DNA from 4 places in the Agrobacterium sp. DE0009 genome. Region 3 is predicted to be linked to each of the others. Evidence: riboswitches for the same ligand, from Rfam matches in the RefSeq annotation. Region 3 holds a riboswitch; each other region holds the start of a gene.
The links. A riboswitch is a leader RNA that binds a small molecule or an ion and turns the genes downstream of it on or off. The one in region 3 is predicted to bind cobalamin.
Positions count from the first base shown of each region.

Region 1: it holds a riboswitch for cobalamin, as region 3 does, so the genes downstream of both, FS804_RS10875 (ABC transporter substrate-binding protein) here and nrdH (glutaredoxin-like protein NrdH) in region 3, are expected to answer to the same signal.
Region 2: it holds a riboswitch for cobalamin, as region 3 does, so the genes downstream of both, bluB (5,6-dimethylbenzimidazole synthase) here and nrdH (glutaredoxin-like protein NrdH) in region 3, are expected to answer to the same signal.
Region 4: it holds a riboswitch for cobalamin, as region 3 does, so the genes downstream of both, FS804_RS05450 (CbtB-domain containing protein) here and nrdH (glutaredoxin-like protein NrdH) in region 3, are expected to answer to the same signal.

Region 1 covers NZ_VEIU01000002.1:305,762-312,996, reverse strand. Annotated here, with positions in the region: gene FS804_RS10895 (aldehyde dehydrogenase) at 1-582, opposite strand, end outside; gene FS804_RS10890 (cupin domain-containing protein) at 773-1,129, opposite strand; gene FS804_RS10885 (glyoxylate/hydroxypyruvate reductase A) at 1,157-2,080, opposite strand; gene argE (acetylornithine deacetylase) at 2,103-3,227, opposite strand; cobalamin riboswitch at 3,596-3,830, shown strand; gene FS804_RS10875 (ABC transporter substrate-binding protein) at 3,987-5,018, shown strand; gene FS804_RS10870 (iron ABC transporter permease) at 5,015-6,043, shown strand; gene FS804_RS10865 (ABC transporter ATP-binding protein) at 6,040-6,840, shown strand; gene FS804_RS10860 (pseudoazurin) at 6,837-7,235, shown strand, end outside.
Region 2 covers NZ_VEIU01000001.1:272,026-279,260, forward strand. Annotated here, with positions in the region: gene FS804_RS01430 (glyoxalase superfamily protein) at 154-531, opposite strand; gene FS804_RS01435 (TolB family protein) at 716-1,546, shown strand; cobalamin riboswitch at 1,673-1,856, shown strand; gene bluB (5,6-dimethylbenzimidazole synthase) at 1,951-2,667, shown strand; gene FS804_RS01445 (DUF2865 domain-containing protein) at 2,873-3,988, opposite strand; gene FS804_RS01450 (NADP-dependent malic enzyme) at 4,124-6,439, opposite strand; gene FS804_RS01455 (UDP-2,3-diacylglucosamine diphosphatase) at 6,669-7,235, shown strand, end outside.
Region 3 covers NZ_VEIU01000001.1:1,854,478-1,861,712, forward strand. Annotated here, with positions in the region: gene FS804_RS09385 (alpha/beta hydrolase) at 1-658, shown strand, start outside; gene nrdF (class 1b ribonucleoside-diphosphate reductase subunit beta) at 684-1,658, opposite strand; gene nrdE (class 1b ribonucleoside-diphosphate reductase subunit alpha) at 1,675-3,837, opposite strand; gene nrdI (class Ib ribonucleoside-diphosphate reductase assembly flavoprotein NrdI) at 3,849-4,247, opposite strand; gene nrdH (glutaredoxin-like protein NrdH) at 4,259-4,480, opposite strand; cobalamin riboswitch at 4,783-5,007, opposite strand; gene FS804_RS09410 (nucleoside triphosphate hydrolase) at 5,134-5,763, opposite strand; gene FS804_RS09415 (ATP-binding cassette domain-containing protein) at 5,760-6,542, opposite strand; gene FS804_RS09420 (ABC transporter permease) at 6,542-7,235, opposite strand, start outside.
Region 4 covers NZ_VEIU01000001.1:1,061,236-1,068,470, forward strand. Annotated here, with positions in the region: gene dmeF (CDF family Co(II)/Ni(II) efflux transporter DmeF) at 1-980, opposite strand, end outside; gene dmeR (Ni(II)/Co(II)-sensing transcriptional repressor DmeR) at 1,043-1,315, opposite strand; gene FS804_RS24900 (hypothetical protein) at 1,445-1,792, shown strand; gene FS804_RS05425 (helix-turn-helix domain-containing protein) at 1,853-2,266, shown strand; gene FS804_RS05430 (GNAT family N-acetyltransferase) at 2,470-2,958, shown strand; partial or broken gene FS804_RS05435 (type 1 glutamine amidotransferase family protein) at 2,978-3,540, shown strand; gene FS804_RS05440 (hypothetical protein) at 3,718-4,032, opposite strand; gene FS804_RS05445 (CbtA family protein) at 4,037-4,747, opposite strand; gene FS804_RS05450 (CbtB-domain containing protein) at 4,760-4,942, opposite strand; cobalamin riboswitch at 5,103-5,319, opposite strand; gene FS804_RS05455 (cytochrome c) at 5,505-6,425, opposite strand; gene FS804_RS05460 (cytochrome c) at 6,513-6,947, opposite strand; gene FS804_RS05465 (metallophosphoesterase) at 7,207-7,235, opposite strand, start outside.

The DNA of each region.
Region 1 (7,235 bases), on a different contig from region 3:
GAATATGCTGGAAAAGGGGGTCATTTCGGACGGTTTCAGCACCACGGCGTTGCCGGCGGCAAGCGCGGGACCGAGCTTCCAGCCAGCCATGGAGACCGGGAAATTCCACGGCGTGATGGCGCCGACGACCCCGTAGGGTTCAGTCATGATCATGCCGAGGCTCGTATCGTCGGTCGGCACGAGATCGCCGCCTTCCTTGTCGGCGAATTCTGCGAAGAAGCGAATTTGTTCGGCGGTGACGGCAATGTCGCCTGAAATCAGCTGACCCACGGGCCTTGTCGAGGACAGCGCCTCGATTTTAGCCAGCGTCTCGGCTTCCTGCTCGATCAGATCGGCCCAGCGTTGCAGGACCTTGGTTCGCTCGCGCGGCCGAACACCACCCCAGTTGCTGTTTTTGAGCGCTGTCTTTGCCGTCTGCACGGCCTCATCGACAACCGATGCATCCGCCTTGGGGCAGCCGGCATAGCCCACGCCATCCGAGGGGCGGTGCATGTCGATACCGGTTTCGGCCGGGATCAGCCTGCCGCCGATGAAATGGCCGATCGGCAAGGAAACTCTCTCTGGATCGAAGCTCAGCGACATCTGAAACCCTCTGTGGATACGCCTCAAGCTAAACCCTGGTGGCAAGCAGCATCGGCCGACTGCTGCGGGGGCGGTGAATGAAAATCCTGTTTTGCCACTGACGGACAGTGCAATCTTCGGTGCGTCCATCCGTGGTGAAGTTCCCGGATGCAAACCAGTTCGGCCCACACCGGGAATTCAAAACGTCAACTCATCCGGTCACGGTGACGTAGATCTTTCGCACGGTCTCGATCGTCTTCCACACGCCAACGAAACCGGGCTTCATGACGAAACTGTCCCCTGCCGTATAGCGCAGCGGTTCGCCGCCATCCGGAGTGATCTCGATGACACCTTCAAGAATGTGGCAGAACTCGAAGGTTTCACCCTTGATCGAGCGGCTCTCGCCTGGAGTCGCTTCCCATATGCCGGTGTGCACGGTGCCGTCGCGGGCCTCGTCCAGTGGCCAGGTCTTGAAGGAAGGATCGCCGGAGATCAGGCGCTCTGGCAGGGCTTTCGAAGCCTTTGGTTCGAAGGTGGGTCTGGTATCGAGCGTCTTGAGGAGTGACATAAGGAGGTCCTTTCTTGGAACAGATGATCAATAGCCGCGGGCGCGGTCGACGAGGCCAAGCGGCGGTTCGCCGGCCTCATACCGCTTAATGTTTTCGATGACGGTGCGGGCTGCGGAGTGGGGTTGTGTGACGCTGGCGATATGCGGCGTCAGCAAAATCTTCGGATGAGTCCAGAAGCGGTGGTCCTGTGGCAACGGTTCGGGTTCGGTGACGTCAATGACCGCGCCCGAAAGCATGCCGCTGTCCAGCGCATCGATAAGCGCATCATGATCCAGCTGTTTGCCGCGCCCGGCGTGAACCAGTCCCGCGCTTTCAGGCATCATGGCCAGTCGATGCCGGTTCAGCAGGCCCACGGTTTGGTCCGTGAGTGGCAGCAGGCAAACGAGAATATCACTTGTCGCGAGGATATCATTCAATCCCGCTTCGCCATGGTGGCAGGTGACGCCGTCGATCACACGTGGCGAGCGGCTCCAGCCGGAAAGCGGAAAACCGAACGGTTTCAGCCGCTCAAGCGCCGCAACGCCCAGCATGCCGAGGCCGAGAATGCCGACTCGACGCTCTTCGGCCTGTGCCTGGGGCAGGGCCTTCCACAGTTTCTGGCGTTGCTGATCCAGATAGGCGGGCATGTTGCGATGCAGCGCAAGCACGCCAAAGCTCACATATTCCTGCATCATGCGGATGATGCCTTCATCCACCATGCGCACGACCTTCACATGGGCAGGAACCGCATTGATCTGGAACTGATCGACACCTGCGCCGATGGAAAACAGGATTTCGAGATTGCGGTAACGGCCGATATCATCGGGCACGGTCCAGGTGAGGAGATAGCGGACCGCATCCGGATCGACGGTCTGTGGCTCCATCGAAAAGGGAAGGTCGGGCAGATTACGGGCAAGAGCGTGCCTGAAAATCTCGCCGCGCCTGGCATCTGAGTTAAACAAGAACGTCATGTGAAATCCGGTTTCCGAAGGTTCAGGCCGCACATCGATGGGCAAGCCTTTCCAGCAGCGACTGGCAGGCGGACAGTTCTGTGGTGGTGATATATTCATCCGGTTTGTGGGCGCGGCCGATGTCGCCCGGACCGCAAATGATGGCGTCGATACCGGCAGCCTGAAAAAGTCCGGCTTCCGTACCGTAGCTGACGGCGTCAATGCACGGCGCGTCTGTCAGCTGCTCCATGAGGTTGACGAGCGGCGCGTCAGCGGCAAGCGAAAGCGCAGGGTAGTCGCTCATCGGTGCCCATTGAACGTCTGTCCCGTTGGCTGCAAGCCTCTCGACGCTCTCACGCAATGGCTCGAGCAGGGCGAGCGGCGATACACCGGAAATGGCCCGTGCTTCCACTTCGATGGTGCACAGGTCCGGGACGATATTGATCGCCTGCCCGCCATTTACGGTGCCGATCTGCAGGGAGGAGTAAGGCGGCTCGAACGTGCCTTCGAAGGGGCCCTGCGTGAGGGCTTGGGCAGTTTCCACCGCCTTTGCCATGATGCCTGTCATGAGATGGATCGCGTTGACGCCCTGATCGGGCCGTGAGGAATGGCCGGAGCGGCCGCGGATGGTGATGCGTGCGGCTGCCTTGCCCTTGTGAGCACGCACAGCGCGCAGATTGCTCGGCTCACCGATGATCGCGCCCGCTGGTTTTGCGCAAAGATCCGGCAAAGCGGCGATCAGATGGGGCACACCCCGGCAGCCCGCCTCCTCATCATAGGAAAAAGCAATGTGAACCGGCCGCTTCAGTGACATCTGCGCAAATGCCGGCGCCGCGGCGAGAACCGTGGCAAGGAAACCTTTCATGTCGGTGGTGCCACGGCCGTAAAGACGCTCGCCCTCGGCTCTGAGCGCAAAGGGGTCGGAGGACCATTCCGGCTCCCCGGCGGGCACCACATCCATGTGGCCGGACAGGATGTATCCGCTGGCATCCGTCGGGCCGAAGCTCGCAAAGAGATTGGCGCGGTCCCCTTCCGGCCCGGCAAGCAGCGAGACCTTCGCGCCGTGGCTTCGCAGATAATCGGCAATCCATCCGGCAATATCGCCATTGGCGGTTCCGACGAACGAGGGAAAGCCGACAAGACGCTCCAGAATTTCGATGGCGTTCATGGCTCTCTCCGCGCTTCACCGTCGCAGAGCCTAAAAGTCACCGGCTGCGTTTGTATGCTGAAGTGAAGAAGATTTCGGTAGATTGTTGTGTCCTTACAGCGGTTTCGGCGAAATCCTGCCGGGTCGATGGGAAAACTGACAGCCCTTTTTCCGATGCCGCCGTGTTGTTGAACGGAGACGTCAACGTAAAGCGGCTTTTTAGCGGTTGGATTTTGTCGAAGATGCCGAGAAACTGTATCGCCTGCACGCTTGGGGCTTGTGGCCGGTTTTTAAGCCGGCAACTTCTTGACTTTTCATTGCGGCGGGCTAGCTGGCCGTCTTTGTTCCAAGCTGCGACACGATCGCAATTGACGCCCCGCCTCTTGCCCCTTATGTGAGTATATGACGGTTCCTGCAGCCGAAAGGCGAAGGGATTAATAGGGAACATGGTGCGGGCGATATTTTCGCCCAATGCCGTGGCTGCCCCCGCAACTGTAAGCGGATTGTCGTTCATCCCCGTGGCGCCTCATGGCGTCATGCCACTGTATTCTCTGGAATGCGGGAAGGCAGATGAGTGACGCAAATTCGTGAGCCAGGAGACCTGCCGTCAAAATATGAACCATCGTTACGGGCGGGGAAGCCCGGAGGAGGAGACTGTAATGTTATTACGTTACATTTTGTTTGCATCCGATCATCGTTCTCCGTACAAGACGTCCCGCTGTTGGTGCGCGTTCTAACGCCTGCTGCTCTCGAATAAGTTTACTTTCGACTGGAGAACACATGTTTCATTTAAGACGCCTGCCGGCTCTCGCCGGCATCGTGGCGGTTGCCTTTGCATCCTTGCCCGCCGTTGGCGCGCAGGGCGCCGAAACCACCTACCCCCTGACAATCAACAGCTGCGGTCAGGAGATCACCTTCAAGCAGGCGCCGGCCCGCACCGTATCTGTCGGCCAGAGCACAACCGAGGTCCTTTACCTGCTTGGTCTCGCCGACAAGGTTGTCGGCACGGCGCTGTGGATCGGTCCGGTTCTGAAGGGCTACGAAGAGGCCAACGCCAAGATCGAGCGATTGGCCGACAACGACCCCAGCTTTGAGGCGGTTGTCGGCAAGAAGCCGGATCTCGTGACGACACAGTTCCAATGGCAGATCGGCCCAGAGGGTGTTGTCGGAACGCCGGCGCAATTTGCCGAGCTCGGCATTCCCGTTTACACCTCGCCGGCCGATTGCATGGGCAAAGACAATTCCGGCGGTGGCGATGGCGTGCGCAACACCGTTTTCACCATGGAACTGATCTACCAGGAAATCCGTGACCTCGCCAAAATCTTCAACGTGCAGGATCGCGGTGAGGAAGTCGTCGCCGACCTGAAGAGGCGCGAGGACGCCGCCAGAGCCAAGATCGCTTCTGCCAATGGCAAGCTCTCGGCCGTCTTCTGGTTCTCGAGCGCCGAACTGGATATCGACCCGTACGTCGCCGGCCGTAACGGCGCTCCGGGTTACATCATGTCTGCTCTCGGATTGAAGAATGTCATCGAAAGCGACGAGGAGTGGCCGACGGTCGGCTGGGAAACCATCGCCAAATCCAACCCGTCTATCGTTGTCGCCGGCAAGATGGACCGCCGCCGCTTCCCTGCAGATGACATTGCCGTCAAGCTGAAGTTTCTGGCAACTGACCCGGTGGCAAGCATCATGCCTGCTGTCAGGCAAGGCCATGTGTTCGAAATGGATGCGCAGGCGATGAACCCGACCATTCGCACCATTGAAGGCATCGAAACGCTGGCCGAGGCGATTTCGGCTGCCGGCCTCGCCAAGTGAACGGCCTCTCCCTCCATCTCGGCAGGGCGGGCCTGGTTTTTGCCGCGCTCGCCCTGCTGTTGATAGCGCTGATGGCCGGAGCGGCCATCGGTGAGACAGCCATTCCATTTGACGTCGTCGCAAAAACGATAGCCAATCGCGTCTTTCATGCGGGCTTTCCGCTGGAGCCGCTGGATGAGGGTATCGTCTGGAGCTATCGTCTGAGCCGCGCTGTCGTTGCCGCCTGCTGTGGGGCTTCGCTGGCGCTTGCCGGAGCAGTGTTGCAATCGCTACTGCGCAATCCGCTTGCCGATCCCTATATTCTCGGTATTTCCGCCGGCGCCTCTACAGGCGCCGTCGCTGTCGCCCTCTTGGGATTCGGTGCGGGGTTTCTGACCATGCCGGCAGGGGCCCTGATCGGCGCTTTCATCGCGTTTTCACTGGTCAGCCTTCTTGCCGTGCGAGCCGGACACGGTAACAGCGCCATCATTCTGGCGGGGGTGGCCGGGTCGCAGTTGTTCAATGCCGTAACATCGTTCATCGTCACCAAATCTGCCAATGCCGAGCAGGCACGCGGCATCATGTTCTGGCTGCTCGGCAATCTCTCCGGCGTGCGCTGGCCGGATGTCTGGCTGGCGCTACCTGTCAGCCTTGCGGGACTTCTCATCTGCCTCTGGTATGCCCGCGCGCTAGACGCCTTCGCTTTCGGCGGCCAGGCGGCAGCATCGCTTGGGATCCCGGTACGCTGGGTCTATACGGTGCTGATCTCGGTTTCCGCCATCATGACAGCTTCAATGGTGTCCCTGGTCGGGTCCATCGGTTTTGTGGGCCTTGTCATTCCCCACGCCGCACGCATCTTCGTCGGTGTTCGCCATGGTATCCTGCTGCCGGTGACGGCGCTAACCGGGGCCGTTTTTATGATCGTCGCCGACATTCTCTCTCGCATCGTCATACCGGGTCAGGTTCTGCCGATCGGCGTCATCACCGCGCTCGTCGGCGCGCCCGCCTTTGCCTTCATCCTGGGGCAGAGAAGGGGGCGGTCATGAAGCTATCCGCCCGTGACCTGCATTTCCATGCCGGTAACGCTGATATTGTGCGCGGTGTTTCACTTGAGGTCGGCGCCGGGGAGTTCCTCGGCATCATCGGGCCGAACGGCTCAGGCAAAAGCACACTGCTTTCCATGCTGGCCGGCATCCGAAAGCCGCGCCGGGGGCACGTTGCGCTTGGCGGCGAGCCGCTTGGTTCACTGGGGCGACGCGACATCGCGCGCCTGCTTGCCTTCGTGGAGCAACAGGCCGAAACCACCGAGCGCATCACTGCGCGACAGGCCGTGGAGCTTGGGCGCACACCCTATCTCGGGCCGCTGTCCGCCTGGTCGCCGAATGACACCGCCATTGTCGATGCGGCACTTGTTAATGTCGATATGGCCGATAAGGCCGAGCGCGGCTGGCACCACCTTTCCGGGGGTGAACGGCAGCGCCTGCATATTGCCCGGGCCTTGGCGCAGGAACCACGAATCCTGCTGCTGGACGAGCCCACCAATCACCTCGACATCGGCCACCAGATCAGCCTGCTCGATCTGGTAAAGCGGCAGCGTCTCACGGTCGTCGCAGCGCTGCACGATCTCAATCACGCCGCCATGTTCTGCGACCGCATCGCCGTCATGCATCGCGGCGAGATGATCTCCGTCGGCCCGCCGCGAGAGGTTCTCACCTCCGGGACGATCGCCGAGGTGTTCGGCGTGGACTGCGTGGTCACCATGGACGAGAGAGGCTTTCCGCACATACGTTTTCTGCCGGCGCATGGACTGGCCGAGGATCCAAGGAAAGAACTGGCACGATGAGTAATTTGATGCTGGCAGACGCTCCGAAAAAGATCCGACCGTTTTGGATCGTTGCCGTGATTGCGGCGGCTTTCACAGCCTTTCCGCTTGAGGCCTCGGCCGAGACCTTCGAGGTGAAAATGCTGAACCGTGGCGAAAAGGGCCCGATGGTATTCGAACCCGATTTTCTCGAAATCGCGCCCGGTGACCGCGTGCGCTTTGTGCCCACCCACAAAAGCCACAACGCCGCGACCATCGACGGCATGGTCCCGGAAGGTGCCGAAGGTTTCAAGAGCCGGATCAACGATGAGTTCGAGACCGGTTTCGAAAAGCCGGGCTTTTACGGCATCAAATGCTCACCGCATTACGGCATGGGCATGGTGATGCTCATCAAGGTTGGCGATGCGGGCCTGCCG
Region 2 (7,235 bases), 1.6 Mb from region 3:
GCCTCTCCTTATATCGCGACGCTTGCCCCCCCATCCCGCTGCCGCGGACTTCTTCCCGGCGGGGAGAAGAAGCGAGGGGCATGCGCTCGTTCCACAACAAGCCTTCGCGTTTAAGCAAGCGGCGCGGAGAAAACCCCGCGCCGTTCACTCGCCTTAAATAGCCTGCCCCACATCGATGCGGTTGCCATCAGGGTCTTCAAACACAAAGGCCCTGAGGCCATACTCCTTGTCCTGCAAGCCCTTGATAATGCGCAGCCCATGTTTCTTGCAAACCGTGTGCAGCGCATCGACATCGCTGACCATCATATGCGCGACGTTGAAAGGGGCTGCCCTGTGGGCCGGCTGCAATGTCAGGTGCAGCTCGGCATTGCCCTGTTTCAGGATGATGAAGCCGACGGGATTGCCGTTTTCGAAGGTCTTTTCGAAACCGAGCACGCCGGCATAAAAATCATGGGCCTTTTCGATATTCTTGACAGGAAGCATTGCGGCGATCCGGCCGAAGCGGATGCCGTGATCGGCGATGGTATTCATCGCGGAACCTCGGATCTGGGAGAAACGGGGAGGGCCGCGGACGGTGCCGGGGCACAGGCGTTTTTTCCGGTTTGAATTTGCAGGACGGTGCCTGCCGCCCTAGGATCATAGCCACGGCGGCGACGGATGCAAATGGAATGTCTGCGCCGTTCCGGTCGGAACATTGACAAGCCCGGGAGGCAGAATGCGCAGCTCCATCGAAATCTTCAACATCCGGACCCGGCAGATGCGGGTGGTGTGGCAGACGCCTGAGCTGTTCGAAGCGCCGAACTGGTCGCCGGATGGGAAATATCTGCTGCTGAACAGCGAAGGGCTGCTGTATCGCCTGTCCCTTTCCGGTGACGCGTCGCCACAAAAGGTCGATACGGGTTTCGCAATCCAGTGCAACAACGATCACGGTATTTCGCCCGACGGTTCGCTTTACGCCATTTCAGACAAGGTGGAATTCGGCAAAAGCGCCATCTATCTTCTGTCCTCGGCGGGCGGCGCGCCGCAGCTGATGACGAAGAACCTGCCCTCCTATTGGCATGGCTGGTCCCCCGACGGGAAAAGCTTCGCCTATTGCGGCATTCGCGATCAGGTTTTCGATATCTATTCCATGGACATAGACAGCGGCGTTGAAACACGCCTTACCCATGGTGAAGGCCGCAATGACGGCCCGGACTATTCGCCTGACGGTATGTGGATCTATTTCAATTCCAGCCGCACGGGCCAAATGCAGATCTGGCGGGTGCGGGTGGATGGCTCAGCTGTGGAGCGTATCACCGACAGCCCCTATGGCGACTGGTTTCCACACCCGTCTCCGAAGGGAGACAAGGTTGTCTTCATTTCCTATGATGGCGACGTTTTCGACCATCCGCGCGATCTCGATGTACGCGTGCGGCTGATGGATATGGACGGCGGCAATGTGGAAACGTTGTTCGAGCTTTTCGGCGGGCAGGGCACGATGAATTCGCCCAACTGGTCGCCGGATGGGGATGAGTTCGCTTATGTCAGGTACTTTCCGGTGGCGTGATGCGGTTCTGACGAGGCGGTGTACCCCCTCCCTTCACTCCGGCTCAGGGCCGGAATGACGGAGGCGGGGAGCACGGTCATATTGTCGCGCGGCCTTGGCGACACTTGCGTTCGCACGCTATTTTGCCCATAGCTTCACCCGTCAGGTGCCCGCCTTTGCAGCGGGAGAATCGGGAATCCGGTGAGAGACCGGAACGTGCCCAACGCTGTGAGGCGGATGCCCTTTTTCTCATGCCACTGAAGTTATTCGGGAAGGCGAAAGGGGCGGATGAAGCCTAGTCAGAAGACCGGCCTGGCAAAATAGACCGAACCGCGCGGACGGCGGCAGGTTGATGGAAAGCGAGTCGTCGCTGCAAACCTTCCATGGTTTCGGCACCGGCCCGCCCGCATTGTTAGGGATAAACGATGCCGACCGAACCGCCCTTCACGACGCCACCCGACGCCAATCCTTTCGATCATGCGCTTTCACCCGCCCGCCCGTTTTCCAGCGAGGAGCGCGAGGCGATCTACCGCGCCATCGAGACGCGGCGTGATGTGCGCGACCAGTTCCTGCCAGACCCGCTGCCGGACGATCTCGTCGAGCGCCTCCTGAAAGCGGCGCATGCCGCTCCCTCCGTCGGTTTCATGCAGCCGTGGAACTTCACCCTCGTCACCGACGGCGCCGTGCGCCAGGCGGCATGGGTGGCCTTCAGCCGCGCCAATGAAGAGGCGGCGGCGATGTTTGAGGGCGAGAAGCAGGCGCTCTACCGCAGCCTGAAGCTTGAGGGTATCCGCAAGGCCCCGCTCAGCATCTGCGTTACCTGCGATCCGAAACGGGGTGGCAAGGTGGTGCTGGGCCGCACCCATAATCCACGCACGGATGTCTATTCCACCGTCTGCGCCATCCAGAACCTCTGGCTCGCCGCCCGCGCCGAAGGCGTCGGCGTCGGCTGGGTCAGCATTTTCCACGACAGCGATATCAGGGCCATTCTAGGTATCCCCGATCATATCGAGATCGTCGCCTGGCTGTGCCTCGGTCGCGTCGATACGCTTTATACCGAACCGGAGCTGGCGGTGAAGGGCTGGCGGCAGCGCGTGCCGCTGGAAGAGCTTGTGTTTCGGAACCGTTGGGGTGGGGTGTAGACACGGAGGCCTGCGAATAGGTCGGGACATTGCCGTGCATTTCTTCTCCCCGCCGGAGAGAAGGTGGCCCGAAGGGTCGGATGAGGGTGTAACGGTAGAGATTTTCGGAGAGCTTGCCCCCTCATCCCGCTGCCGCGACCTTCTCCCCGGCGGGGAGAAGAAACAAGGGTCGCGCGCTCGCCCCATTACACGCGCGCAAGAGATTTCACTGCTGCGGCTGGATGCCTTTCAGCGCCGGGTTTTTCAGGTCTATCTTGCCGGTCTGGTCCGGCAGGAATTTGGGTCCGATGATGCGGACTTTTTTATCGTTGGGATCGTAATCCCGTTCCGGGATTGGCTGTTCCGGTTGCTTGGCCGCCTGCTGTTGTTGAGCCGCTGCGGGGGATTTATCACCGTTCTTGTCACCTTGCGGCGATGGAATGGTGGTGATGCTGGAATAGGGCTTTTCGGCTTCCGGCCGGGACGCCTGTTCCTGCTTTTGCATCTCCTGGTGATAGGCGGCCATGTTGCAGGCGCAGCCGGGCGCTTTCGTTGAGGCATTGCGATAGGCGAAGGCGGTCGGCAGGTCCTTGTAGGTTTTGCCGGTTTCAGCGGACACCATGTCTGCTGTTTCCTGATCCGCCATGGAGTGGAAATAGAGTTCCGTCTCGGTTCCCGGGCACATTTTCTGGCATTGCTCGGCCTGGGCGCGGAAATCAAGTGGCGAGGCATTGGAGGCGATCGGGAAGAACGATCCGTCGCAGGTGCGCACGCAGAGCGTTCGAAGCCCGCCCTCGGCGGCGGCGTTGGGGTGAGGCGAAAGGCCCGCCTGTCCCGGCTCATCGCCATTCTGCCTGAAGGCATCGGGATACCGGGTCACATCGGGTGCAGGCGATGCTTGGCGGTTCATGTCCTCTGCGGGGCTGCAGCCATTGGCATCGAGGGCGGCGAGAATGCGCTCGCGCCTGACGTTGCTGTCATCGTTGCGAGCGTCCGCCATGGCATCATCGCGATCGCGGATGATCGCGTCGCGCTCGGCCTCGGCATCCACCAGCGCGTCGCCGATCTCGGCGCAAAGCCCGGCATTGGGATTGCCATACACAATGACACTACCGGACGAGCAGCCATAGCTGCGCATGTCGTTTCTGATCTTGCGGATGACGATGTTCTGGCGGGCAAGCGCATTGGCGTAACGCCGCACCTCGGCCGTGTTGCCGATGACACGGGGCGGTTCGCGCAACTGTTGATACAGCGTATCGCACACCTGATCCGCAATAGCGGCGGCAGGAGCGATGAAAACAAGGGGAAGCAGGAGGCCGATGATGCGGCTGCGCCGGGTCAATTGTGCGATCCGTTTGGTGTCCCCGGCCGGTGGCAGGGGTGTTATGCTTCAGGAAATCCGTGTTTCAGGAAGATAACATAAGCTGTTGCCGCATTGCGGCAACAGCATGTTCAAAACTGCGTTAATGCGCCTTCATCACACCGAAGGGTGAGAGGCCTGCACCACGGCAAAGGCCGCCATGTTGACGACGCCGCGCGAGGTGACGCTGGGCGACAGGATGTGGGCGGGAAGGGCCGTGCCGAGCAGGATCGGGCCGACATGCAGGCCTTCCGTCAAGGTGCGGGTGACACCCAGCGTGATATTGGCGGCATCGAGGTTCGGGAAGACCAGAAGGTTCGCCTCGCCGGTCAGCACGCTGTTGGGCATGGCGCGCTTGCGCAGTGCTTCCGACAGGGCCGAGCCGCCCTGCATTTCGCCGTCCACTTCCAGTTCGGGCGCTGCCTCCTGCACGATCTTCAGGGCGCGGCGCATCTTGCGGGCGCTTTCGGAATCGCGCGAGCCGAAGTTGGAATGGCTGGCGAGCGCGATCTTTGGCGTGATGCCGAAGCGGCGGATTTCCTTCGCCGCAAGGATCGCCATCTCGGCCACTTCTTCTGATGTCGGGTCGTTGTTGACGAAGGTATCGGTGAGGAACAGCGCGCCCTGCTGGGTGATGAGCAGGCTGAGGCCCGCGAAGGAGCGCACGCCGTCCTGCTTGCCGATGATCTGGTTCACGTCTCGCAGATGGCGGTCGTAACGGCCTTCGAGACCGCAGATCAGCGCATCCGCTTCGCCGCGCTTGACCGAAAGCGCGCCGATGACGGTCGTGTTGGTACGCACGATGGTACGCGCCGCTTCCGGATTGATGCCGGCGCGGCCAACGAGGGCGAAATAGTCATCCACGTATTCGCGGTAGCGCGGATCGTCTTCCGGGTTGACCACCGCGAAATCCGTATGCGGGCGGATGCGCAGGCCGAAGCGCTTCAGGCGCGTTTCGATGATCTGCGGACGGCCGATGAGGATCGGAATGCCGGTGCCCTCTTCCAGCAGCACCTGGGCGGCGCGCAATACCCGCTCGTCTTCGCCTTCGGCAAAGATGATACGCTTCTTTTCGGCAGCTTTGGCGGCGTTGAAGACCGGCTTCATGATGAAGCCCGAGCGCCAGACGAAGCGGTTCAGCTGGTCGAGATAGGCTTCGAAGTCGGTGATCGGCCGGGCGGCGACGCCGCTTGCGGCGGCAGCACGGGCAACGGCCGGCGCAATGCGCAGGATAAGGCGCGGATCGAAGGGCGAGGGGATGAGGTAGGTCGGGCCGAAGATCGGCGTTTCGCCGCTGTAAGCCTTGGCGGCCACTTCGGAGACTTCCTCACGCGCCAATTCGGCGATGGCCTGCACGGCGGCCATCTTCATTTCTTCGTTGATCGTTGTTGCGCCGCAATCGAGCGCGCCGCGGAATATATAGGGGAAGCAGAGGACGTTGTTGACCTGGTTCGGGAAGTCCGAGCGGCCGGTGCAGATCATCGCATCCGGGCGGGCGGCACGCGCCTCTTCCGGCATGATTTCAGGCTTCGGATTGGCAAGCGCGAGGATGAGCGGGTTCTCCGCCATGCGCTCCAGCAGTTCCGGCTTCAGGACGCCTGCCGCCGACAGGCCGAGGAAGACATCGGCGCCATCAATGGTTTCAGCCAGCACGCGCTTGTCGGTCTTCTGGGCGTAAACTTCCTTCCACTCGTCCATCAACGTGTTGCGGCCGTCATAGACAAGGCCCTCGATGTCGTGCACCCAGATGTTTTCTTTTTTGGCGCCCATCGCAACAAGGAGGTTGAGGCAGGCAAGGGCCGCCGCACCGGCGCCTGACGCCACGATCTTGACGCTGGACAGAGACTTGCCGGCGAGTTCCAGAGCGTTGGTGACAGCGGCGGCGACGATGATCGCGGTGCCATGCTGGTCATCGTGGAAGACCGGGATGTTCATCTTCTCGCGCAGCTGGCGCTCCACCTCGAAACATTCCGGCGCCTTAATGTCCTCAAGGTTGATGCCGCCGAAGGTGGGTTCCAGCGCCGCGATGGTGGAGACCATGTCGTTGATGCCGGGCGCATCGATTTCGATATCGAACACATCGATGCCGGCGAATTTCTTGAAGAGGACGGCCTTGCCTTCCATAACGGGCTTCGAGGCAAGCGGGCCGATATTGCCAAGGCCAAGAACTGCCGTGCCGTTCGAGATGACCGCGACGAGATTGGCGCGGGCCGTGTATTCCGCTGCCATTTCGGCGTTCTCGTGGATGGCAAGGCAGGGGGCGGCGACACCCGGCGAATAGGCGAGCGCCAGATCGCGCTGGTTGCCGAGCGGCTTGGTGGCCTGGATCTCCAGCTTGCCCGGGCGCGGGTAGCGGTGGAAAAAGAGCGCCTGTTCCTCGATGTCGGCCTTTGCCGTGTTGGCGGGCGTGTTGTTCTTATCGTGAGAGGTCATGTCTTCCACCGTCGTATCTGGTTTTATTTCGGCCCCCTGAATACAACAAACTTACCCGTGGTACAGCCGTTATTTGACCGCACCTTATGCAAATGCCGCCATGGCTTATTCGCGTTTTCGTGAAAGCTTTCGTCATATTCCCTGCAAAAAACGGCCGCTGTCATGTTGCTGAAACACGAGTCTGGTTCTGAGAGGGAAGAAAGCCGCAGGGACGCAACCGAACAGGGGGATGATATCCGTGGCCGGTCAAATTGAAACCAGACAGTTCAGAACGCTTTTCATTTCAGATGTTCATCTTGGTTCAAAGGCAGCCAAGACGGATTATCTGCTCGACTTCCTGAAATACCACGAGGCCGAAACGATCATCATGGTCGGCGACATCGTCGACGGCTGGCGCCTGCGCCGCAGCTGGTACTGGCCACAGGGCTGCAACGACGTGGTGCAGAAGCTTCTGCGCAAGGCCCGCAAGGGAACCCGCATCGTTTATATTCCCGGAAACCATGATGAATTCCTGCGGGAGTTTCCCGGCATGCATTTCGGCGGCATAGAAGTTGCCGAGCGCATGATCCACGAGGCGGCCGACGGCAAGAAATATCTGGTCATCCATGGCGACGAGTTCGACGTGGTGGTGCGCAATGCCCGCCTGCTCGCTTATCTCGGTGACTGGGCCTACGATGCGGCGATCGCCATCAACATCGCCCTTGCCGCCGTGCGTCGCCGCATCGGCTTGCCTTACTGGTCGTTCTCGGCCTGGGCCAAGCTGCAGGTCAAACACGCCGTCAACTTTATCGGCGAG
Region 3 (7,235 bases):
CGTGCCATTGGTATTCTCCTGGCCGTCGCAGGCGAATGTCGCCGGCTACGTTGCCGACAAGGAATCGGCGACCTATTCCCGCGATGCGCTTGCCAATCTCCTAACGGATCTCACACGCCGTTCTCCGCGCAAGAACATCGTCGTTTTTGGTCACAGCATGGGTGGCTGGCTGGTCATGGAAGCGCTGCGCCAGTTGCGTTTCGAGGGACGAAACGACGTTATCGCCAAGTTGCAGGTGGTGCTGGCCGCACCCGATATCGATGCCGATGTCTTCCGCAAGCAGATCGAGGTGGTCGGCCGGCTCAATCCGCCGCTTACCGTTCTGGTCTCCAAGGATGACCGTGCTCTCAAAGCCTCTTCCATACTCGGCGCAGACGTGACGCGGATCGGCGCACTTGACGTTACGGATCCGAAGGTACAGGAAGCCGCCCTGAAAGAAGGCGTTCAGTTCGTAGATATCTCCAAACTGAAAGCCTCAGACCCGCTCAATCACGACCGCTACGCCGCCTTGGCGGCGCTCGTGCCGCAGCTGGAGTCAAGCCGCAACGGCAATGGCCAAAACGGCATCGGTCGCGCGGGCGCTTTCGTGTTCGATGCTATCGGCGCAACCGTTTCCAGCCCCTTCCGGCTTGCCAGCCAGGTGGTGAATCCGCAGTGAACCTACTGCGGTTTGCCCAAAGGGTTCAGAAGTCCCAGTCTTCGTCCTCGGTCGCGACCGCCTTGCCGATGACGTAGGACGAACCGGACCCCGAAAAGAAGTCGTGGTTCTCATCTGCATTGGGCGAGAGCGCTGAAAGGATCGCTGGATTGACCCGGCAAGCCTCGGCGGGGAACAGTGCCTCGTAACCCAGATTCATGAGGGCCTTATTGGCGTTGTAGTGCAGGAACTGCTTGACGTCCTCGGTCAGGCCGACGCCATCATAGAGGTCCTCGGTATATTTCGCCTCGTTGTCGTAAAGCTCGAGAAGCAGGTCAAAGGCAAAATCCTTGATCTCCTGCCTTTCGTTTTCATTAAGGCGGTCCACCGCCCTTTGGAACTTGTAGCCGATATAATAGCCGTGCACGGCCTCATCGCGGATGATGAGGCGGATCAAGTCCGCCGTGTTAGTAAGCTTGGCACGACTTGACCAGAACATCGGCAGGTAGAAGCCGGAATAGAACAGGAAGCTCTCCAGAAACACGCTGGCGATCTTCTTCTTCAATGGATCGCCGCTGTCATATTCTCGCATGATGAGTGCGGATTTGCGCTGCAGGAACTCGTTTTCCTCCGACCAGCGATAGCCATCATCGACGTCAGGCGTGGAGCAGAGGGTCGAGAAGATCGAAGAATACGAGCGCGCATGCACGGCCTCCATGAAGGAGATGTTCGAGAGCACCGCCTCCTCATGCGGTGTTGCCGAGTCCGCCATCAGGCGCACCGCGCCGACGCCGTTCTGGATGGTGTCGAGCAAAGTCAGTCCGGTGAAGACACGGATCGTCAGCTTCTGTTCTTCCGGCTTCAGCGTTCCCCAGGAGGGGATGTCATTGGAAAGCGGCACCTTTTCCGGCAGCCAGAAGTTCGAGGTGAGGCGGTTCCAGACTTCGAGGTCTTTTTCGTCCTCAATGCGGTTCCAGTTGACCGCTCGGACACGGGACACGGGTTTTACGGCGATGTTCATTGTCTTGTCCCTCTAATCAGAGCGTGCAGGAAACGCAGCCCTGAACCTGCGTGCCTTCCAGCGCCATCTGGCGCAAACGGATGTAATAGATGGTCTTGATGCCCTTCTTCCAAGCATAGATCTGTGCGCGATTGATATCGCGGGTCGTGGCCGTATCACGGAAGAACAGAGTCAGCGACAGGCCCTGATCGACATGCTGGGTAGCGGCCGCATAGGTGTCGATGATCTTTTCCGGCCCGATCTCATAGGCATCCTGATAATATTCGAGATTGTCGTTCGAGAGATAGGAAGCCGGGTAATAAACGCGGCCGATCTTTCCCTCTTTACGGATTTCGATTTTCGAGACGATCGGATGAATGGAAGATGTGGAGTGGTTGATATAGGAGATCGAGCCTGTCGGTGGCACGGCCTGAAGGTTCTGGTTATAGAGGCCTGATGCCATGACCTCCCCCTTCAAGACATTCCAGTCTTCCTGCGTTGGAATGGCGATGCCGGCCTTTTCGAACAAGTCGCGGACCTTTTCCGTCGCCGGCAGCCATTCCCGTTCGGTATATTTGTCGAAATATTCGCCCGAAGCATATTTGGAGTTTTCGAAGCCCTTGAAGCTCTGTCCTCTCTCCATCGCCAGCCGGTTGCTGGCGCGGATAGCGTGATAGGTCACGGTGTAGAAATAGATATTGGTGAAATCTACGCCTTCTTCGGAGCCATAGAAGATGCGCTCGCGCGCCAGATAACCGTGCAGGTTCATCTGACCGAGTCCGATGGCATGGCTGTCGTCATTGCCCTTTTCAACAGACGGAACGGAGGAAATGTGACTCATGTCCGACACCGCCGTCAGTGCCCTGATGGAGGTTTCAATGGTCTTGCCGAAATCGGCTGAATCCATTGCCGCGGCGATATTCAACGAACCGAGATTGCAGGAAATATCCTTGCCCATGTGGCTATAGGAGAGATCGGCATCGAACGCGCTGGCTTCGCTGACCTGCAGGATTTCCGAGCAAAGATTGCTCATGCTGATGCGACCGGCAATCGGATTTGCCCGGTTCACCGTATCTTCGAACATGATATAGGGATAGCCGCTCTCGAACTGGATTTCGGCGATGACCTGAAAAAATTCGCGCGCCTTGATCTTCTTCTTTCGGATGCGGCTGTCGGCGACCATCTCGTGGTACTTTTCCGTCACCGAGATTTCGGTGAAGGGCACCTCATAGACCCGCTCCACATCATAGGGAGAGAACAGATACATTTCCTCGTTGTTGCGGGCGAGCTCGAAGGTGATGTCTGGGATGATAACGCCGAGCGACAGGGTCTTGATGCGGATTTTTTCGTCAGCGTTTTCACGCTTGGTGTCGAGGAAACGCATGATGTCTGGGTGGTGGGCATGCAGATAGACTGCACCCGCACCTTGGCGGGCGCCGAGCTGGTTGGCATAGGAAAACGAATCTTCCAGCAGCTTCATGACAGGTATGACACCGGAGGACTGATTTTCGATCTGTTTGATCGGTGCTCCAGCCTCTCGAATATTGGTCAGTGAAAGGGCAACGCCGCCGCCGCGCTTGGAAAGCTGCAGCGCCGAATTGATGGAGCGACCGATGCTTTCCATATTGTCTTCCACCCGCAGCAGGAAACACGAGACCAGCTCACCGCGGCTCTTCTTGCCAGCATTGAGGAATGTTGGCGTTGCCGGCTGAAAACGGCCGGAAATGATCTCATCGACCAGATCTCGGGCAAGCTGCTCGTCACCGCGCGCAAGAGCCAGCGCCACCATGCAGACGCGGTCCTCATAACGCTCCAGATAACGTTTCCCGTCGAAGGTCTTCAGGGTGTAAGAGGTGTAGTATTTGAACGCACCGAGGAACGTCGGAAAGCGAAACTTCCGCGCATAGGCCTCGTCATAGAGATCGCGCACGAAATTGAAGGAATACTGGTCCAGCACCGCCTGCTCGTAATAGCCTTCGGTCACCAGATAATCGAGCTTTTCCCTAAGATTATGGAAAAACACCGTATTCTGATTTACGTGCTGGAGGAAATATTGACGTGCAGCGAGCCGATCCTTGTCGAGCTGGATTTTTCCGTTCTCGTCATAGAGGTTCAACATCGCGTTCAGTGCGTGGTAGTCCAAGCCCGCATCAAGCGGCTTCTGGCTTGCGGCTGTTGGCTGCTTGGTGTCATTGCGCAATGCGCTAGCGGTCAGCGTGTCCAAAATCGGTCCAATCCATGTTTGACGGTGGCGACGTCTTCTTCCGTCCCGAGAAGCTCAAAGCGATAGAGAAACGGCACGGCGCATTTTCGCGAGACGATATCTCCGGCGGATGCGAAGGCGGCGCCAAAACTGGTGTTTCCCGCCGCAATGACGCCGCGGATGAGGTTGCGGTTGGAGGGTTCGTTCAAAAACCGGATCACGGGTTTCGGCACTGCCCCTTTGGTGCCGCCGCCGCCATAGGTTGGGGTGACGAGCACATAGGGTTCCGACACCTGCGGTACATCCTCTTCAGCGCCGAGCGGCAGGCGAAGCAATCGCCGCCCCAGTTTCAGAAGGAAACGATGAGTGTTTTCTGAACGGCTGGAATAATAGACGATCAGGCTCATCGCCCGCCGCCTCAGCTGATCGCGCCGATCATATCCGGCCGGAAACCCGCCCAATGGCGTTCGCCGGCAACGACTACGGGAACCTGCATGTAGCCGAGGCCACGGACGTGGTCGAGCGCATCCGCATCTTCGGAAATGTCGATAATCTCATAGGGAACGCCGATACGGTCGAGGGCGCGATAAGTGGCGGTGCATTGGACGCAGGCGGGTTTACTGTAAACGGTGACGGTCATAATTTCCCTCTCGAAGCCAATTTTGGACGCGGCAAAGCCTTGCCGATTGCAATCACAACCGGACGGTGATGGTTCTGTCATTCAGGTGATGCTTGGTGTTTGAGAGTTCGTGCGATCCGAATGAAAACAGATGGATTTTCGGGCACGCTTCAAACAACAGAAGTCGCTCCTCTACGCTGACGAGCGTAGCAACTTAAAAATATGCACTGGCATGACTTCACCCCGAAGCTCGTTATGGAGGGGGCAGAAAAGGGCGCACGCAAGTCATTTGCGCGATACACCTTCCTCCGGACACCCCGCCCGTGGACGTTTGCGCTCAAGGCAGGTCTCCTGACTTGCGGGTCACAACATTCATTCCGGCCTTCCCGAAGCTCTCAGCCCCAGTGACTCAAATCGGAACGATGCTCGCCGCTTACAGTTGCGGGGGCAGTTTCGGCCTTGTTTCGCCTCAATGGCGTAACGCACCGAATTCCCGTCTTAGCTCCCAACCCTTGCGAATCGGAAGAACCTTGAACACTAGATATAGTATATGAGGAAATCCTAGCGTCAACCAGTAGATGACGCGAAAGCTGGCCCCTGGGGATAAAAAAGATTCATCGCAGAGTGACAGCCGCTAAACGGCGCGGAACACGTCATGTTCGGGGAACGTCGATCTATTCCCAGATGTCGATGTGGATATCGGCCGGGCGGGCGTTTTCAATCACCCGTTTTCCATTCGGAAGATCGTTCTCGAAAAGCTTGGCATGAATCTGAGCCGCATCAAGGCCAAAGCCCAGCCATCTGTCACGCAGTCTCTGTTCCAGAACGGTCACGGAAGGTCCTACAAAGACACTCAAATCAAAATGGTCGGATAGCCTTGTCCAGGGCGCTTCGTTGAGCAGTAGATAATTGCCCTCAGCCAGAATAAAGCGCGTTTCAGGCGCGATGGCACGGGCAGAGGCGATGGCGATTTCTCGGGAACGATCGAAAACCGGCACCAGCACTTCCTGCCCGCCCTGCCGAACGGCAGAGACGATATCCAGAAAGCCACGGACATCGAATGTTTCCGGCGCACCCTTCCGCGGCAAAAGCCCCCGCTCTTCAAGGATGCCATTATCCATATGGAAGCCGTCCATGGGCAGCACGGCGGCCGTTTCGCCACGTGCGATGAGAGCATCACATAGGGCATCCGCCAGCGTGGATTTGCCGGCCCCTGGGGGGCCGGCAATGGCAACGATGAAACGGGATTGGCCCTTTGCCCGTCGAAGAACGTCTTCAACGATCGTTACGAGCTTCAACGTCATGCGGCGAGCGTTTCCTTCGGCGCTTCCTTGGCGCCGGTCATGAAGGCGACTGCGTCGGACATCGAATAATCCTTCGGATTGATGACGCAGAGGCGCTTGCCCAACCGATGGATATGAATGCGATCCGCCACCTCGAACACATGCGGCATGTTGTGCGAAATCAGAACGATCGGCAATCCACGGGCGCGGACGTCGAGGATGAGCTCAAGGACGCGCCGGCTTTCCTTGACGCCAAGAGCGGCTGTCGGCTCGTCAAGAATCACCACCTTCGAGCCGAAAGCGGCTGCGCGTGCTACGGCTACGCCCTGCCGCTGGCCGCCGGAGAGCGTTTCCACCGCCTGATTGATGTTCTGGATAGTCATCAATCCGAGTTCGGAGAGCTTGTCCCGCGCGAACTTTTCCATGGCCGGCCGGTCGAGGGCACGAAAAAGGCTGCCGGCTATGCCGGGCTTGCGGATTTCGCGGCCCAGGAACATGTTGTCGGCGATCGACAGGGCTGGTGAGAGTGCGAGGTTCTGGTAGACGGTTTCGATACCGGCCTTTCGCGCTTCGATCGGTGAGCGGAACTGCACCGGCTTGCCTTCGAGCCTGATCTCCCCTTCGTCGGGCGTCACCGCGCCCGAGATTGCCTTGATGAGCGAGGATTTGCCAGCGCCGTTATCACCGATGACGGCGAGAATTTCACCGGGGTAAAGATCGAAATCGGCATTGTCGAGTGCGGTCACGCGTCCGTATCGCTTGACGAGATTGCGTGCCGTGAGAATGGGTTCGCGTGCCATCAGCCTGCTACCTTTCTGATCCACTGGTCGATTGCAACAGCCAGGATGATGAGGACACCGATCAACAGATAGGTCCATTGCGGGTCCGTACCAATCAGTCTCAAGCCTAGCGAGAAAACGCCGACAATCAGCGCGCCAAACAGCATGCCCATGATCGAGCCACGACCGCCGAAGAGCGAGAGGCCGCCAATCACGACAGCGGTGATGGATTCGATATTGGCGAACTGTCCGGCCGTTGGCGATACCGAGCCGATGCGGCCGATCAATGCCCAGCCTGCGAAGGCGCAGATGAGCCCCGAAAGCGTATAAACCGTCGTCAGCATGCGCTTGACGTTGACGCCAGCAAGCTCGGCCGCATCCGGATCGTCACCAACAGCGTAGAGGTGGCGGCCCCAGGCGGTGCGGTTCAGCACATACCAGAGGAGGGCAACGAGCAACACCATGGCGATGACGCCATAGGTAAAGACGGCACTGCCGAGGCGCAGGTTGTTCCCGAAGAACTGGAGGATGGGTGCCTGCTGCGCAATATCCTGGGCGCGGATGGTTTCATTCGCAGAGTAAAGGAAGTTGGTGGCAAGAACGATCTGCCACATGCCAAGCGTCACGATGAAGGGCGGCAATCGCATGCGCGACACGAGGATGCCGTTGACGAAGCCGCAAAATGCGCCAACAGCCAGTCCGCAGAGAATGGAG
Region 4 (7,235 bases), 790 kb from region 3:
GCAAGTTTCTGCTTATAAAACGCCGGCGCTTTCGGCGCCTGCGAATGGATCGCCACGATGGCGGCGTGATGCCCCGGCCCCACCTGCCAGACATGCAGGTCCGTGATGCGATCTTCTTCCGTTTCCACAGTTTCACGGATTTCCTGCGGCAGATCCTCGGCATCCGGCAGCGCGTCGAGCAGCGTCGTCGCCGTCGAGCGGATCAGGCCCCAGGACCAGCGGGCAATCACCAAGCCGCCAACGATACCCATCAAAGGATCGAGGAACGACCAGCCGTTCCACTTGCCAAGAAGCAGCGCGACGATGGCGAGAACCGAGGTCAGCGCGTCTGCCAGCACATGCAGATAGGCGGCGCGCAGATTGTTGTCCCGACCGCCCTTTGCGCCGTGCTCGGCATGGTGGCCGGCATGGTGACCGGCATGGGAACCGTGATCGTGATGGGCGTGGCTGCCGTGCCCGTGATGGGCATGCGAGCCATGTGAATGGCCGTGACCATGGCCATGATCGTGGTGGTGATCATCCTTCAAAAGCACGGCGCTCAAAAGATTGACGGCAAGGCCGATGGCGGCGACGAGAATGGCCTGGTTGAAATCGATCTCGATCGGATTAACGAGGCGCATCCCGCTTTCCACCGCAATCAGCAACGCCACGACCGCCAGTACGATGGCGCTGGCAAAGCCGGCGAGATCGCCGAACTTGCCGGTGCCGAAGGTGAAGCGCGGGTTACGCGCTTCGCGCCGGGCATAAAGATAAGCGAGCGCCGAAATCAGCATCGCGCCGGCATGGGTCGACATGTGCCACCCATCGGCCGTCAGCGCCATGGAACCGTACCAGTGGCCGGCGACGATTTCGGCCACCATCATGGCGGTGGTCAGCGCGATGACCATCCACACGCGCTTTTCATTGCGCTCGTGGTTCTGGCCGAGGAAAACGTGGTCGTGGCCAGTCGCGGCACGGTGTTCGGATGTCGTCGTCGTCATGTCGCTTTATCCCGCATCTATGATGTCGATTAAATGTTCGGTTCGATTTGCTGTCGGCCGATTTACCGGATGTAGGTCTTCAGCACCTGGGCCAGCTCTTCTGCCGCCCGCGCCCGTTCGTCTTCGGTCTCGGCATGCACCACATGCTCATGCAGGTGCTCCTGCATCACCTCCCCTGTCAGACCGGAGAGCGCGCCGCGCACCGAAGCGAGCAATTGCAGCACCTCGCCACAGGGCTTGGCGTCATCAAGCGCACGCTCCACCGCTTCCATCTGCCCCTTCAGGCGGCGGATGCGGGCAAGCAGCTTGTCCTTGTTGCGGATGGTATGGGACATGGTGACCTCATATACTATAGGGGGGTATAGTATATCGGCATTATTTTTTGCACAAGACGCGTAGGACGCAATCTTCGCGAATGTTTCGACGCTTAAAAATGCCCCATCAGAACTAGGGGACTCACAGTCATGACGACTATCGCAGCAACCAGCAGCATCAATTTCGCCTCCCCCGTCCGCGGCATCGCGCCTGCGCACAACCGGGAGAGCCAGTCCACCACCGAGGCTTTGCAGGAGCTGACGCGGGCGGCCCATCGCGCCATTTCGGTGGCAGGCAATGTCGCCACCGCTGTCGCTCCGCTGGCCGGCGCCTCCGCGAGCCTCGCTGCCGCTCTCTGGAACATGGACAGCGGCGCTGCCGCCGCAACTGGCGCCAATGCTGATGTGACCGCTTCCGCCCAGCCGGATATGGCAAGCCTCGAATCGCAGATCCTGAAGGCGCTCGCCCATGCTCTCGGCGTCGAAGGAGCCGCTTGAGGCCATTGAACCGGCGGCGGAAAAGCCATATCTCTAGAGACTGGAGATTTGGAGAAGATCATGCTGTCCATCGGTGAACTGTCGAAACGTACCGGCGTCAAGGTTCCGACGATCCGCTATTACGAGCAGATGGGCCTCATCCGCGAGGCGGATCGCTCGGAGGGCAACCAGCGCCGCTACGAGAAATCCGACCTCGAAAGGTTGACCTTCATCCGCCACGCGCGCGATCTCGGCCTCAACATCGATGCCATTCGAGAACTCATCGCGCTCAGCCAGCACCGGCAGATGCCCTGCGACGGCGCGGATCGCATCGCCGCCGAACATCTTGCGGATGTGCGCGAGAAGATCGCCAGCCTGAAGAAGCTGGAACACGAACTGGAACGCATCGTCTCCCATTGCCACGGCCATTCGATCGAGGATTGCTACGTCATCCGGGCGCTGTCCAACCACGACATGTGCGAGGGCGAGCACTGAGTGAAAAACCGGACTTGACAGTTTACGGATTCGGGCGCATTTGATGTCTCATGATCAACGAACGCGCACCCATCTCCTGCTCGTATTTTTGGGCCTTCCTTTAAGGGCGGCTCGACAGATCATATTGTCAACAAGCCGCCGTCAGGCGGCTTTGTTGTTTTTCAAGCGTCCTGACGGCACAGATAAGACCAAAGGACCGAGAAATGACCGAAGATAGCTCCCTGACACTGGAAAGACCGCCCGTCGTCATCATTCGCGGCGCGCGCAAGACCGATCTGCCCGAGCTCAACGAGATGATCACGCTGCTTGCCTCCTACCACGGCGATGCGGCGGCGATCACGCCGGCGAAACTGGAACGCGACCTGTTCGGCCCGCTGCCATGGGTGCACGGGCTGGTGGCCGAGGCGGACGGTGCGCTGATCGGTTACGCGCTGCTTCTGCCGCTCTACCGAGCGCAAGAAGGCCGGCGCGGGCTGGAGCTGCATCACCTCTTCGTCCGTGATGGCCATCGCGGCCATGGCACCGGCCAGCATCTGGTGTCCCGAGCGCGGGATATCGCCAAGCGGCTCGGCTGCGACTATCTTTCCGTCAGCGCCACAACAGGCAATGTGGCGGCGCATCGTTTCTACCAAAACATGGATTTCGCGCCGCGGCCGGTCACCGGCATGCGTTACATGCAGTCCATCGCCTGATTGACCCACGGAGACGGCCATGACACGGATTGCCATTGCGTTGGCTGAGGATTTTGCGGACTGGGAGCCGGCGCTGCTGGCGGCGGCTGCACGCAGCTATCTCGGCGTCGAGATCGTTTATGCCACGCCCGATGGCCGGCCGGTAACGTCCATGGGCGGGCTGAAGGTGACGCCGGATACATCCTATGACGCGCTCGATCCCGTTGACATCGATGCGCTCGTCATCCCCGGCGGTCTCAGTTGGGAAAAGGGCACGGCTGCCGATCTTGGCGGGCTGGTATACCGGTTTCGCGACAGGCACCGGCTGGTCGCCGGCATCTGCGCGGCGGCAAGTGCGCTCGGCGGCACGGGCGTTCTTGATGATGTCGCCCATACCGGCAATGCGCTGGCATCGCACAAGGCCTATCCGACGTATCGTGGCGAAGCGCTTTATCGCGATCAGCCAAAAGCGGTCAGTGACGGCGGCATTATCACGCCGGCAGCGCGCCGGTGAGTTTCGCCGTGGAAATTCTGAAAAGCCTCGGACTCTTTGGTCCGGAAGCCGAGGCAGAACTTCAGGTTTTTGCGGCGGAGCATGGGTGAGCCGCAGAGCGTTATTCCGCCCTCCCTCCGTCATACCGGCCCTGAGCCGGTATCCAACCAGCCCAAGTCCTTGGGCTGAAAAGACTTCTCCCGCCGCGCAGACGCGCGTCGGCTGGATGCCGGATCAAGTCCGGCATGACGGTCGAGAAGAAGATGTCTCTCGCAAATCATCCTGCGCTATTCTCGATCAAGCACCCGGCACACACGCGCCGCAAACTCCGGTCCCTTGCCGGCAATCGCGCGGCGGATATCGCGGCTGTTCAAATGCAGGCTGCGGCCGGCGGGCAAGTTTGAGCGTTTGATCTTGAAGATTGCCGCAGCGGCAAAAGCAGCTTCGTGGTCTTGAAAATAGGCAAGCGCCGCATAACGATCGGGGCTCGGCCCCAGCACCGCCTTGAAGGCAAGGCGGTGTACGGCGCATGGCGCGCCGTGACCGGGAACGGCAAAACGCAGCGCATCGAGTTCCTCACTCCACTCCGCTGCGTCCTGCATGGTTTCAAGCCTGCTGGAAGCGCTTCAGGAAAAACGCGCTCAACGTGCCGAGAAGCGCCCAGAAGACGAAGCTGGTGACGGTGGCGGCAACGATGAACTGACGCTCGAGCGGCAGCGGCGCCAGCGCATGCTCGCCTTCCGGCGGCAGCGGCGCACCCACCACATGCGGCGCGACAATCATCACCAGCGCCAGAACAATCGCCCAGGGCTCGCGACGGAATGCGATCAGCGCAATGCCGCCCGCGGTTGCGGCAACGGTTGCAAGCCACCAGATCTGCCGTGCTTCAAGGGCTGCGGCCGGGCTGCCCGGCAATTCCGGCGGCAGGCCGATCATAGGAGCAAGCATGACGGCGGCAAAGCCGGCAACGCCCCAGAGAAGGCCTTCGCGCCAACCGGCATTGGTACCACGCAGCGACATCAGGCCGGTCAGCACCAGCGCGTAACCGATGGCGGTGAGCACATTGGCCGCGACGGTGTAGGCGTTACGCTCGAAACCATCGGCCGGAGCCCATGCCTCGTCGTTGTGCTCATGGGCGGGAGCCGCAGCGCCCGGTGCAGGCGCATCATGGCTATGCGGCGCTTCACCAGCGCTTTCAAAGGTTTCCGCCTGAAGGATGAGCGGCGTGGTGCCGACAGCCTGCATGGCGGAGACAGCGAAGCCGCCGACAATGCCGACGAGAATGGCGGTAAAGACGATGTTACGGAAGAAAGACATGCCGCTCCCCCCTCAGTGGCAGGGGAAGGCGTTGGCATGGCGCGTGTCGTGCGCGGCATTGTGGACGGCTTCCACATGGGAAAAACCGACAAAACCGACGATGAACAGGCCAAGCACGATCGCGGTGAGCGATTGCGCGAAGCTCGCTGTTTTTGCAGACGCGGCGGCATTGGCCGTATTCTGATTGATGGACATGGTGACCCCTCTCCGGCGCGACCCCGCGCCTTTGGACGCGGCCGGGCGGCAGAAGCCGCAAGACCGCATGCGATATACTTCACCACGGGGATACGAGACTGACACAGGGCGGCATTGATCCCGCCACCCTGACATTCCGCTCTTCCGGACACCCCGCCGGCATGGATATTTCCGTAATGGCAGGTCTCCTGGCTTACGGGTCAAAACCTGAAACACCTTCCCGGCGCGCCCTCCTCTCAGGTGGCTTGCCAGTGGCATTTCGTTTCAGGCTCTCCGCTCACAGTTGCGGGGGCAGCCACGAATGAGGATGTCTCCCTATCGTGTTCCCTTTTCACCTTCCGGAATGCCCGGAAGGAACCATCACAAGGTTGTTATCCGCCGGGCGAGAGCGGGAGTCAATGGTGGGCCTGATTTCGAACTGCACGCCGTCGCCTCCACCTCCGTCACCCCGGACTAGATCAGGGGTCCAGCGCGATCAAGTCCTTGATCGCAAGAGACTCTTCTCACGGTGCAGACGCGCCGTGGCTGGATGCCGGATCTGGCCCGGCATGACGGCTGAGGATTACCGCGCCGGGATCGCCTTCAGATAGGCGGCAATCGCATCGCGATCTTCGGCGGTCAGATGCGCCATGTTCTGCTGGACCTTGACCATGGAGCCGCCGACGCTGTCGAATTCCGGGGTGAAGCCGGTTTCGAGATAGCTGGCAATATCGGCCTTTGTCCAACTGCCGATGCTCTGCGAACCGGGGGTAATGTCTGGAATGCGGCCCTCGCCTTCGGGATTGGGGCCGCCCGCCAGCCATTTGTCCGCCAGGAAGCCGCCAAGCGCATTGCGTGGCGTGTGGCATTCGCCGCAATGGCCGGGTCCTTCCACCAGATATTGGCCACGCAGCAGCTCGGCATTGGCGTTGGCAAGCTCGACGCGCGGCGGGGCGGCGGGGTCGAAATAAAGGAACTTCCAGCCGCCCAGCACGATGCGCATGTTGAAGGGGAACGGTAACTCGTGATCCGGCGCATCGTTCTGGCTGGCCGGCAGGGTTTTCAGGTAACCGAAGAGATCGTTGATGTCCTTCTGCGTCATGCGGGCATAGGACGCGTAGGGGAAGGACGGATAGAGATGCTCGCCATTCTTGCCGACGCCGCGCGTCATGGCATCGCCGAACTCCGCCAGCGTCCAGGCGCCGATGCCGTGCTGCGGATCGGAGGAGATATTTGGAACATGGAAGGTTCCGAAGGGACTTGGCAGCGCTTGTCCGCCCGAAAGCGTCAGTTGCGCCTCTCCCTTCGCATCGGATGCGGCGTGACAGCTGGCGCAGCCGCCGGCCCAGAACAGCGTTTCGCCGTTGGCGAGATCGGGGTCGCCCAGGCTAACCCAATGGCTCGGCGCCTGCCGTTCAGGCGCTGTAACCCAGGTAAATATGCCGTAGCCCGCAATCGCCGCAATCACGGCACCACCGACGAGTTTCGTCCAGATGGAGGACATGCCCCTCTCCCCAATCTCACCTGACCTGGCCAGGTGCCTTGCCTGCCGGAAAACGCCGCCTGTGAGCGGCGTTTCCAGATACGTCGCTTATTTCTTCAGACGGTAGGTCTGGTGGCAGGTGCCGCAATCGGCGCCGAGCGTCTTCATGGCCGTGGCAACGCCGGCCTGGTCGGTGGGCATATTGGCGAGAACCGCATCGGCGTCCGTTCCGAGCTTGACGGCCTTGGCCTTGAAATCATCGAAATTTTCCCAGATGGCGGGCGCTGCCGCGCTGCCGGTCTCGGTGCCGGCGGGAAACTGGTCAGGGAAAGCCTTGGCATTGGTGCTGATGGTTGTCACGGCAGTCTTGACGGTGTCCGCATCAAAGGGCTTCTCGCCCTTGGAGATCGCGGCAAGCGAACCCATGGCGCCACCGATCTGCTTCATCATGCCTTCGCGCTTTTCGACTTCGCCGGCAGCGTAGACCGCTCCGGCGCAAAGACAGCCGAACAGCATGGCCGCCGTGATGGTTTTCAGTTTCATACACTCTCTCCTTGATGCCGGCGAATGCCGGGCTTTGAACGCAACGCCGGGAGGATGCCCTGTCCCCATGGCGAAAAGAAGTCACATTGCGGTGAATTCTTCCAAGAAAACAGAAGTCTAGGCAGGATGACGACGCACATCACCCCGGGTCCTATGGCCTGACGCCGACGGCAGACTGAATGGGAATAACCGCCTGGAAGCAGGCGGCGCGGCCGATAAACGTCACCGAAGCCGGCGACGCAAACAGCCGATGCCCCGATCAGAGCGCCAAAACGCGGTCTTCCTCAC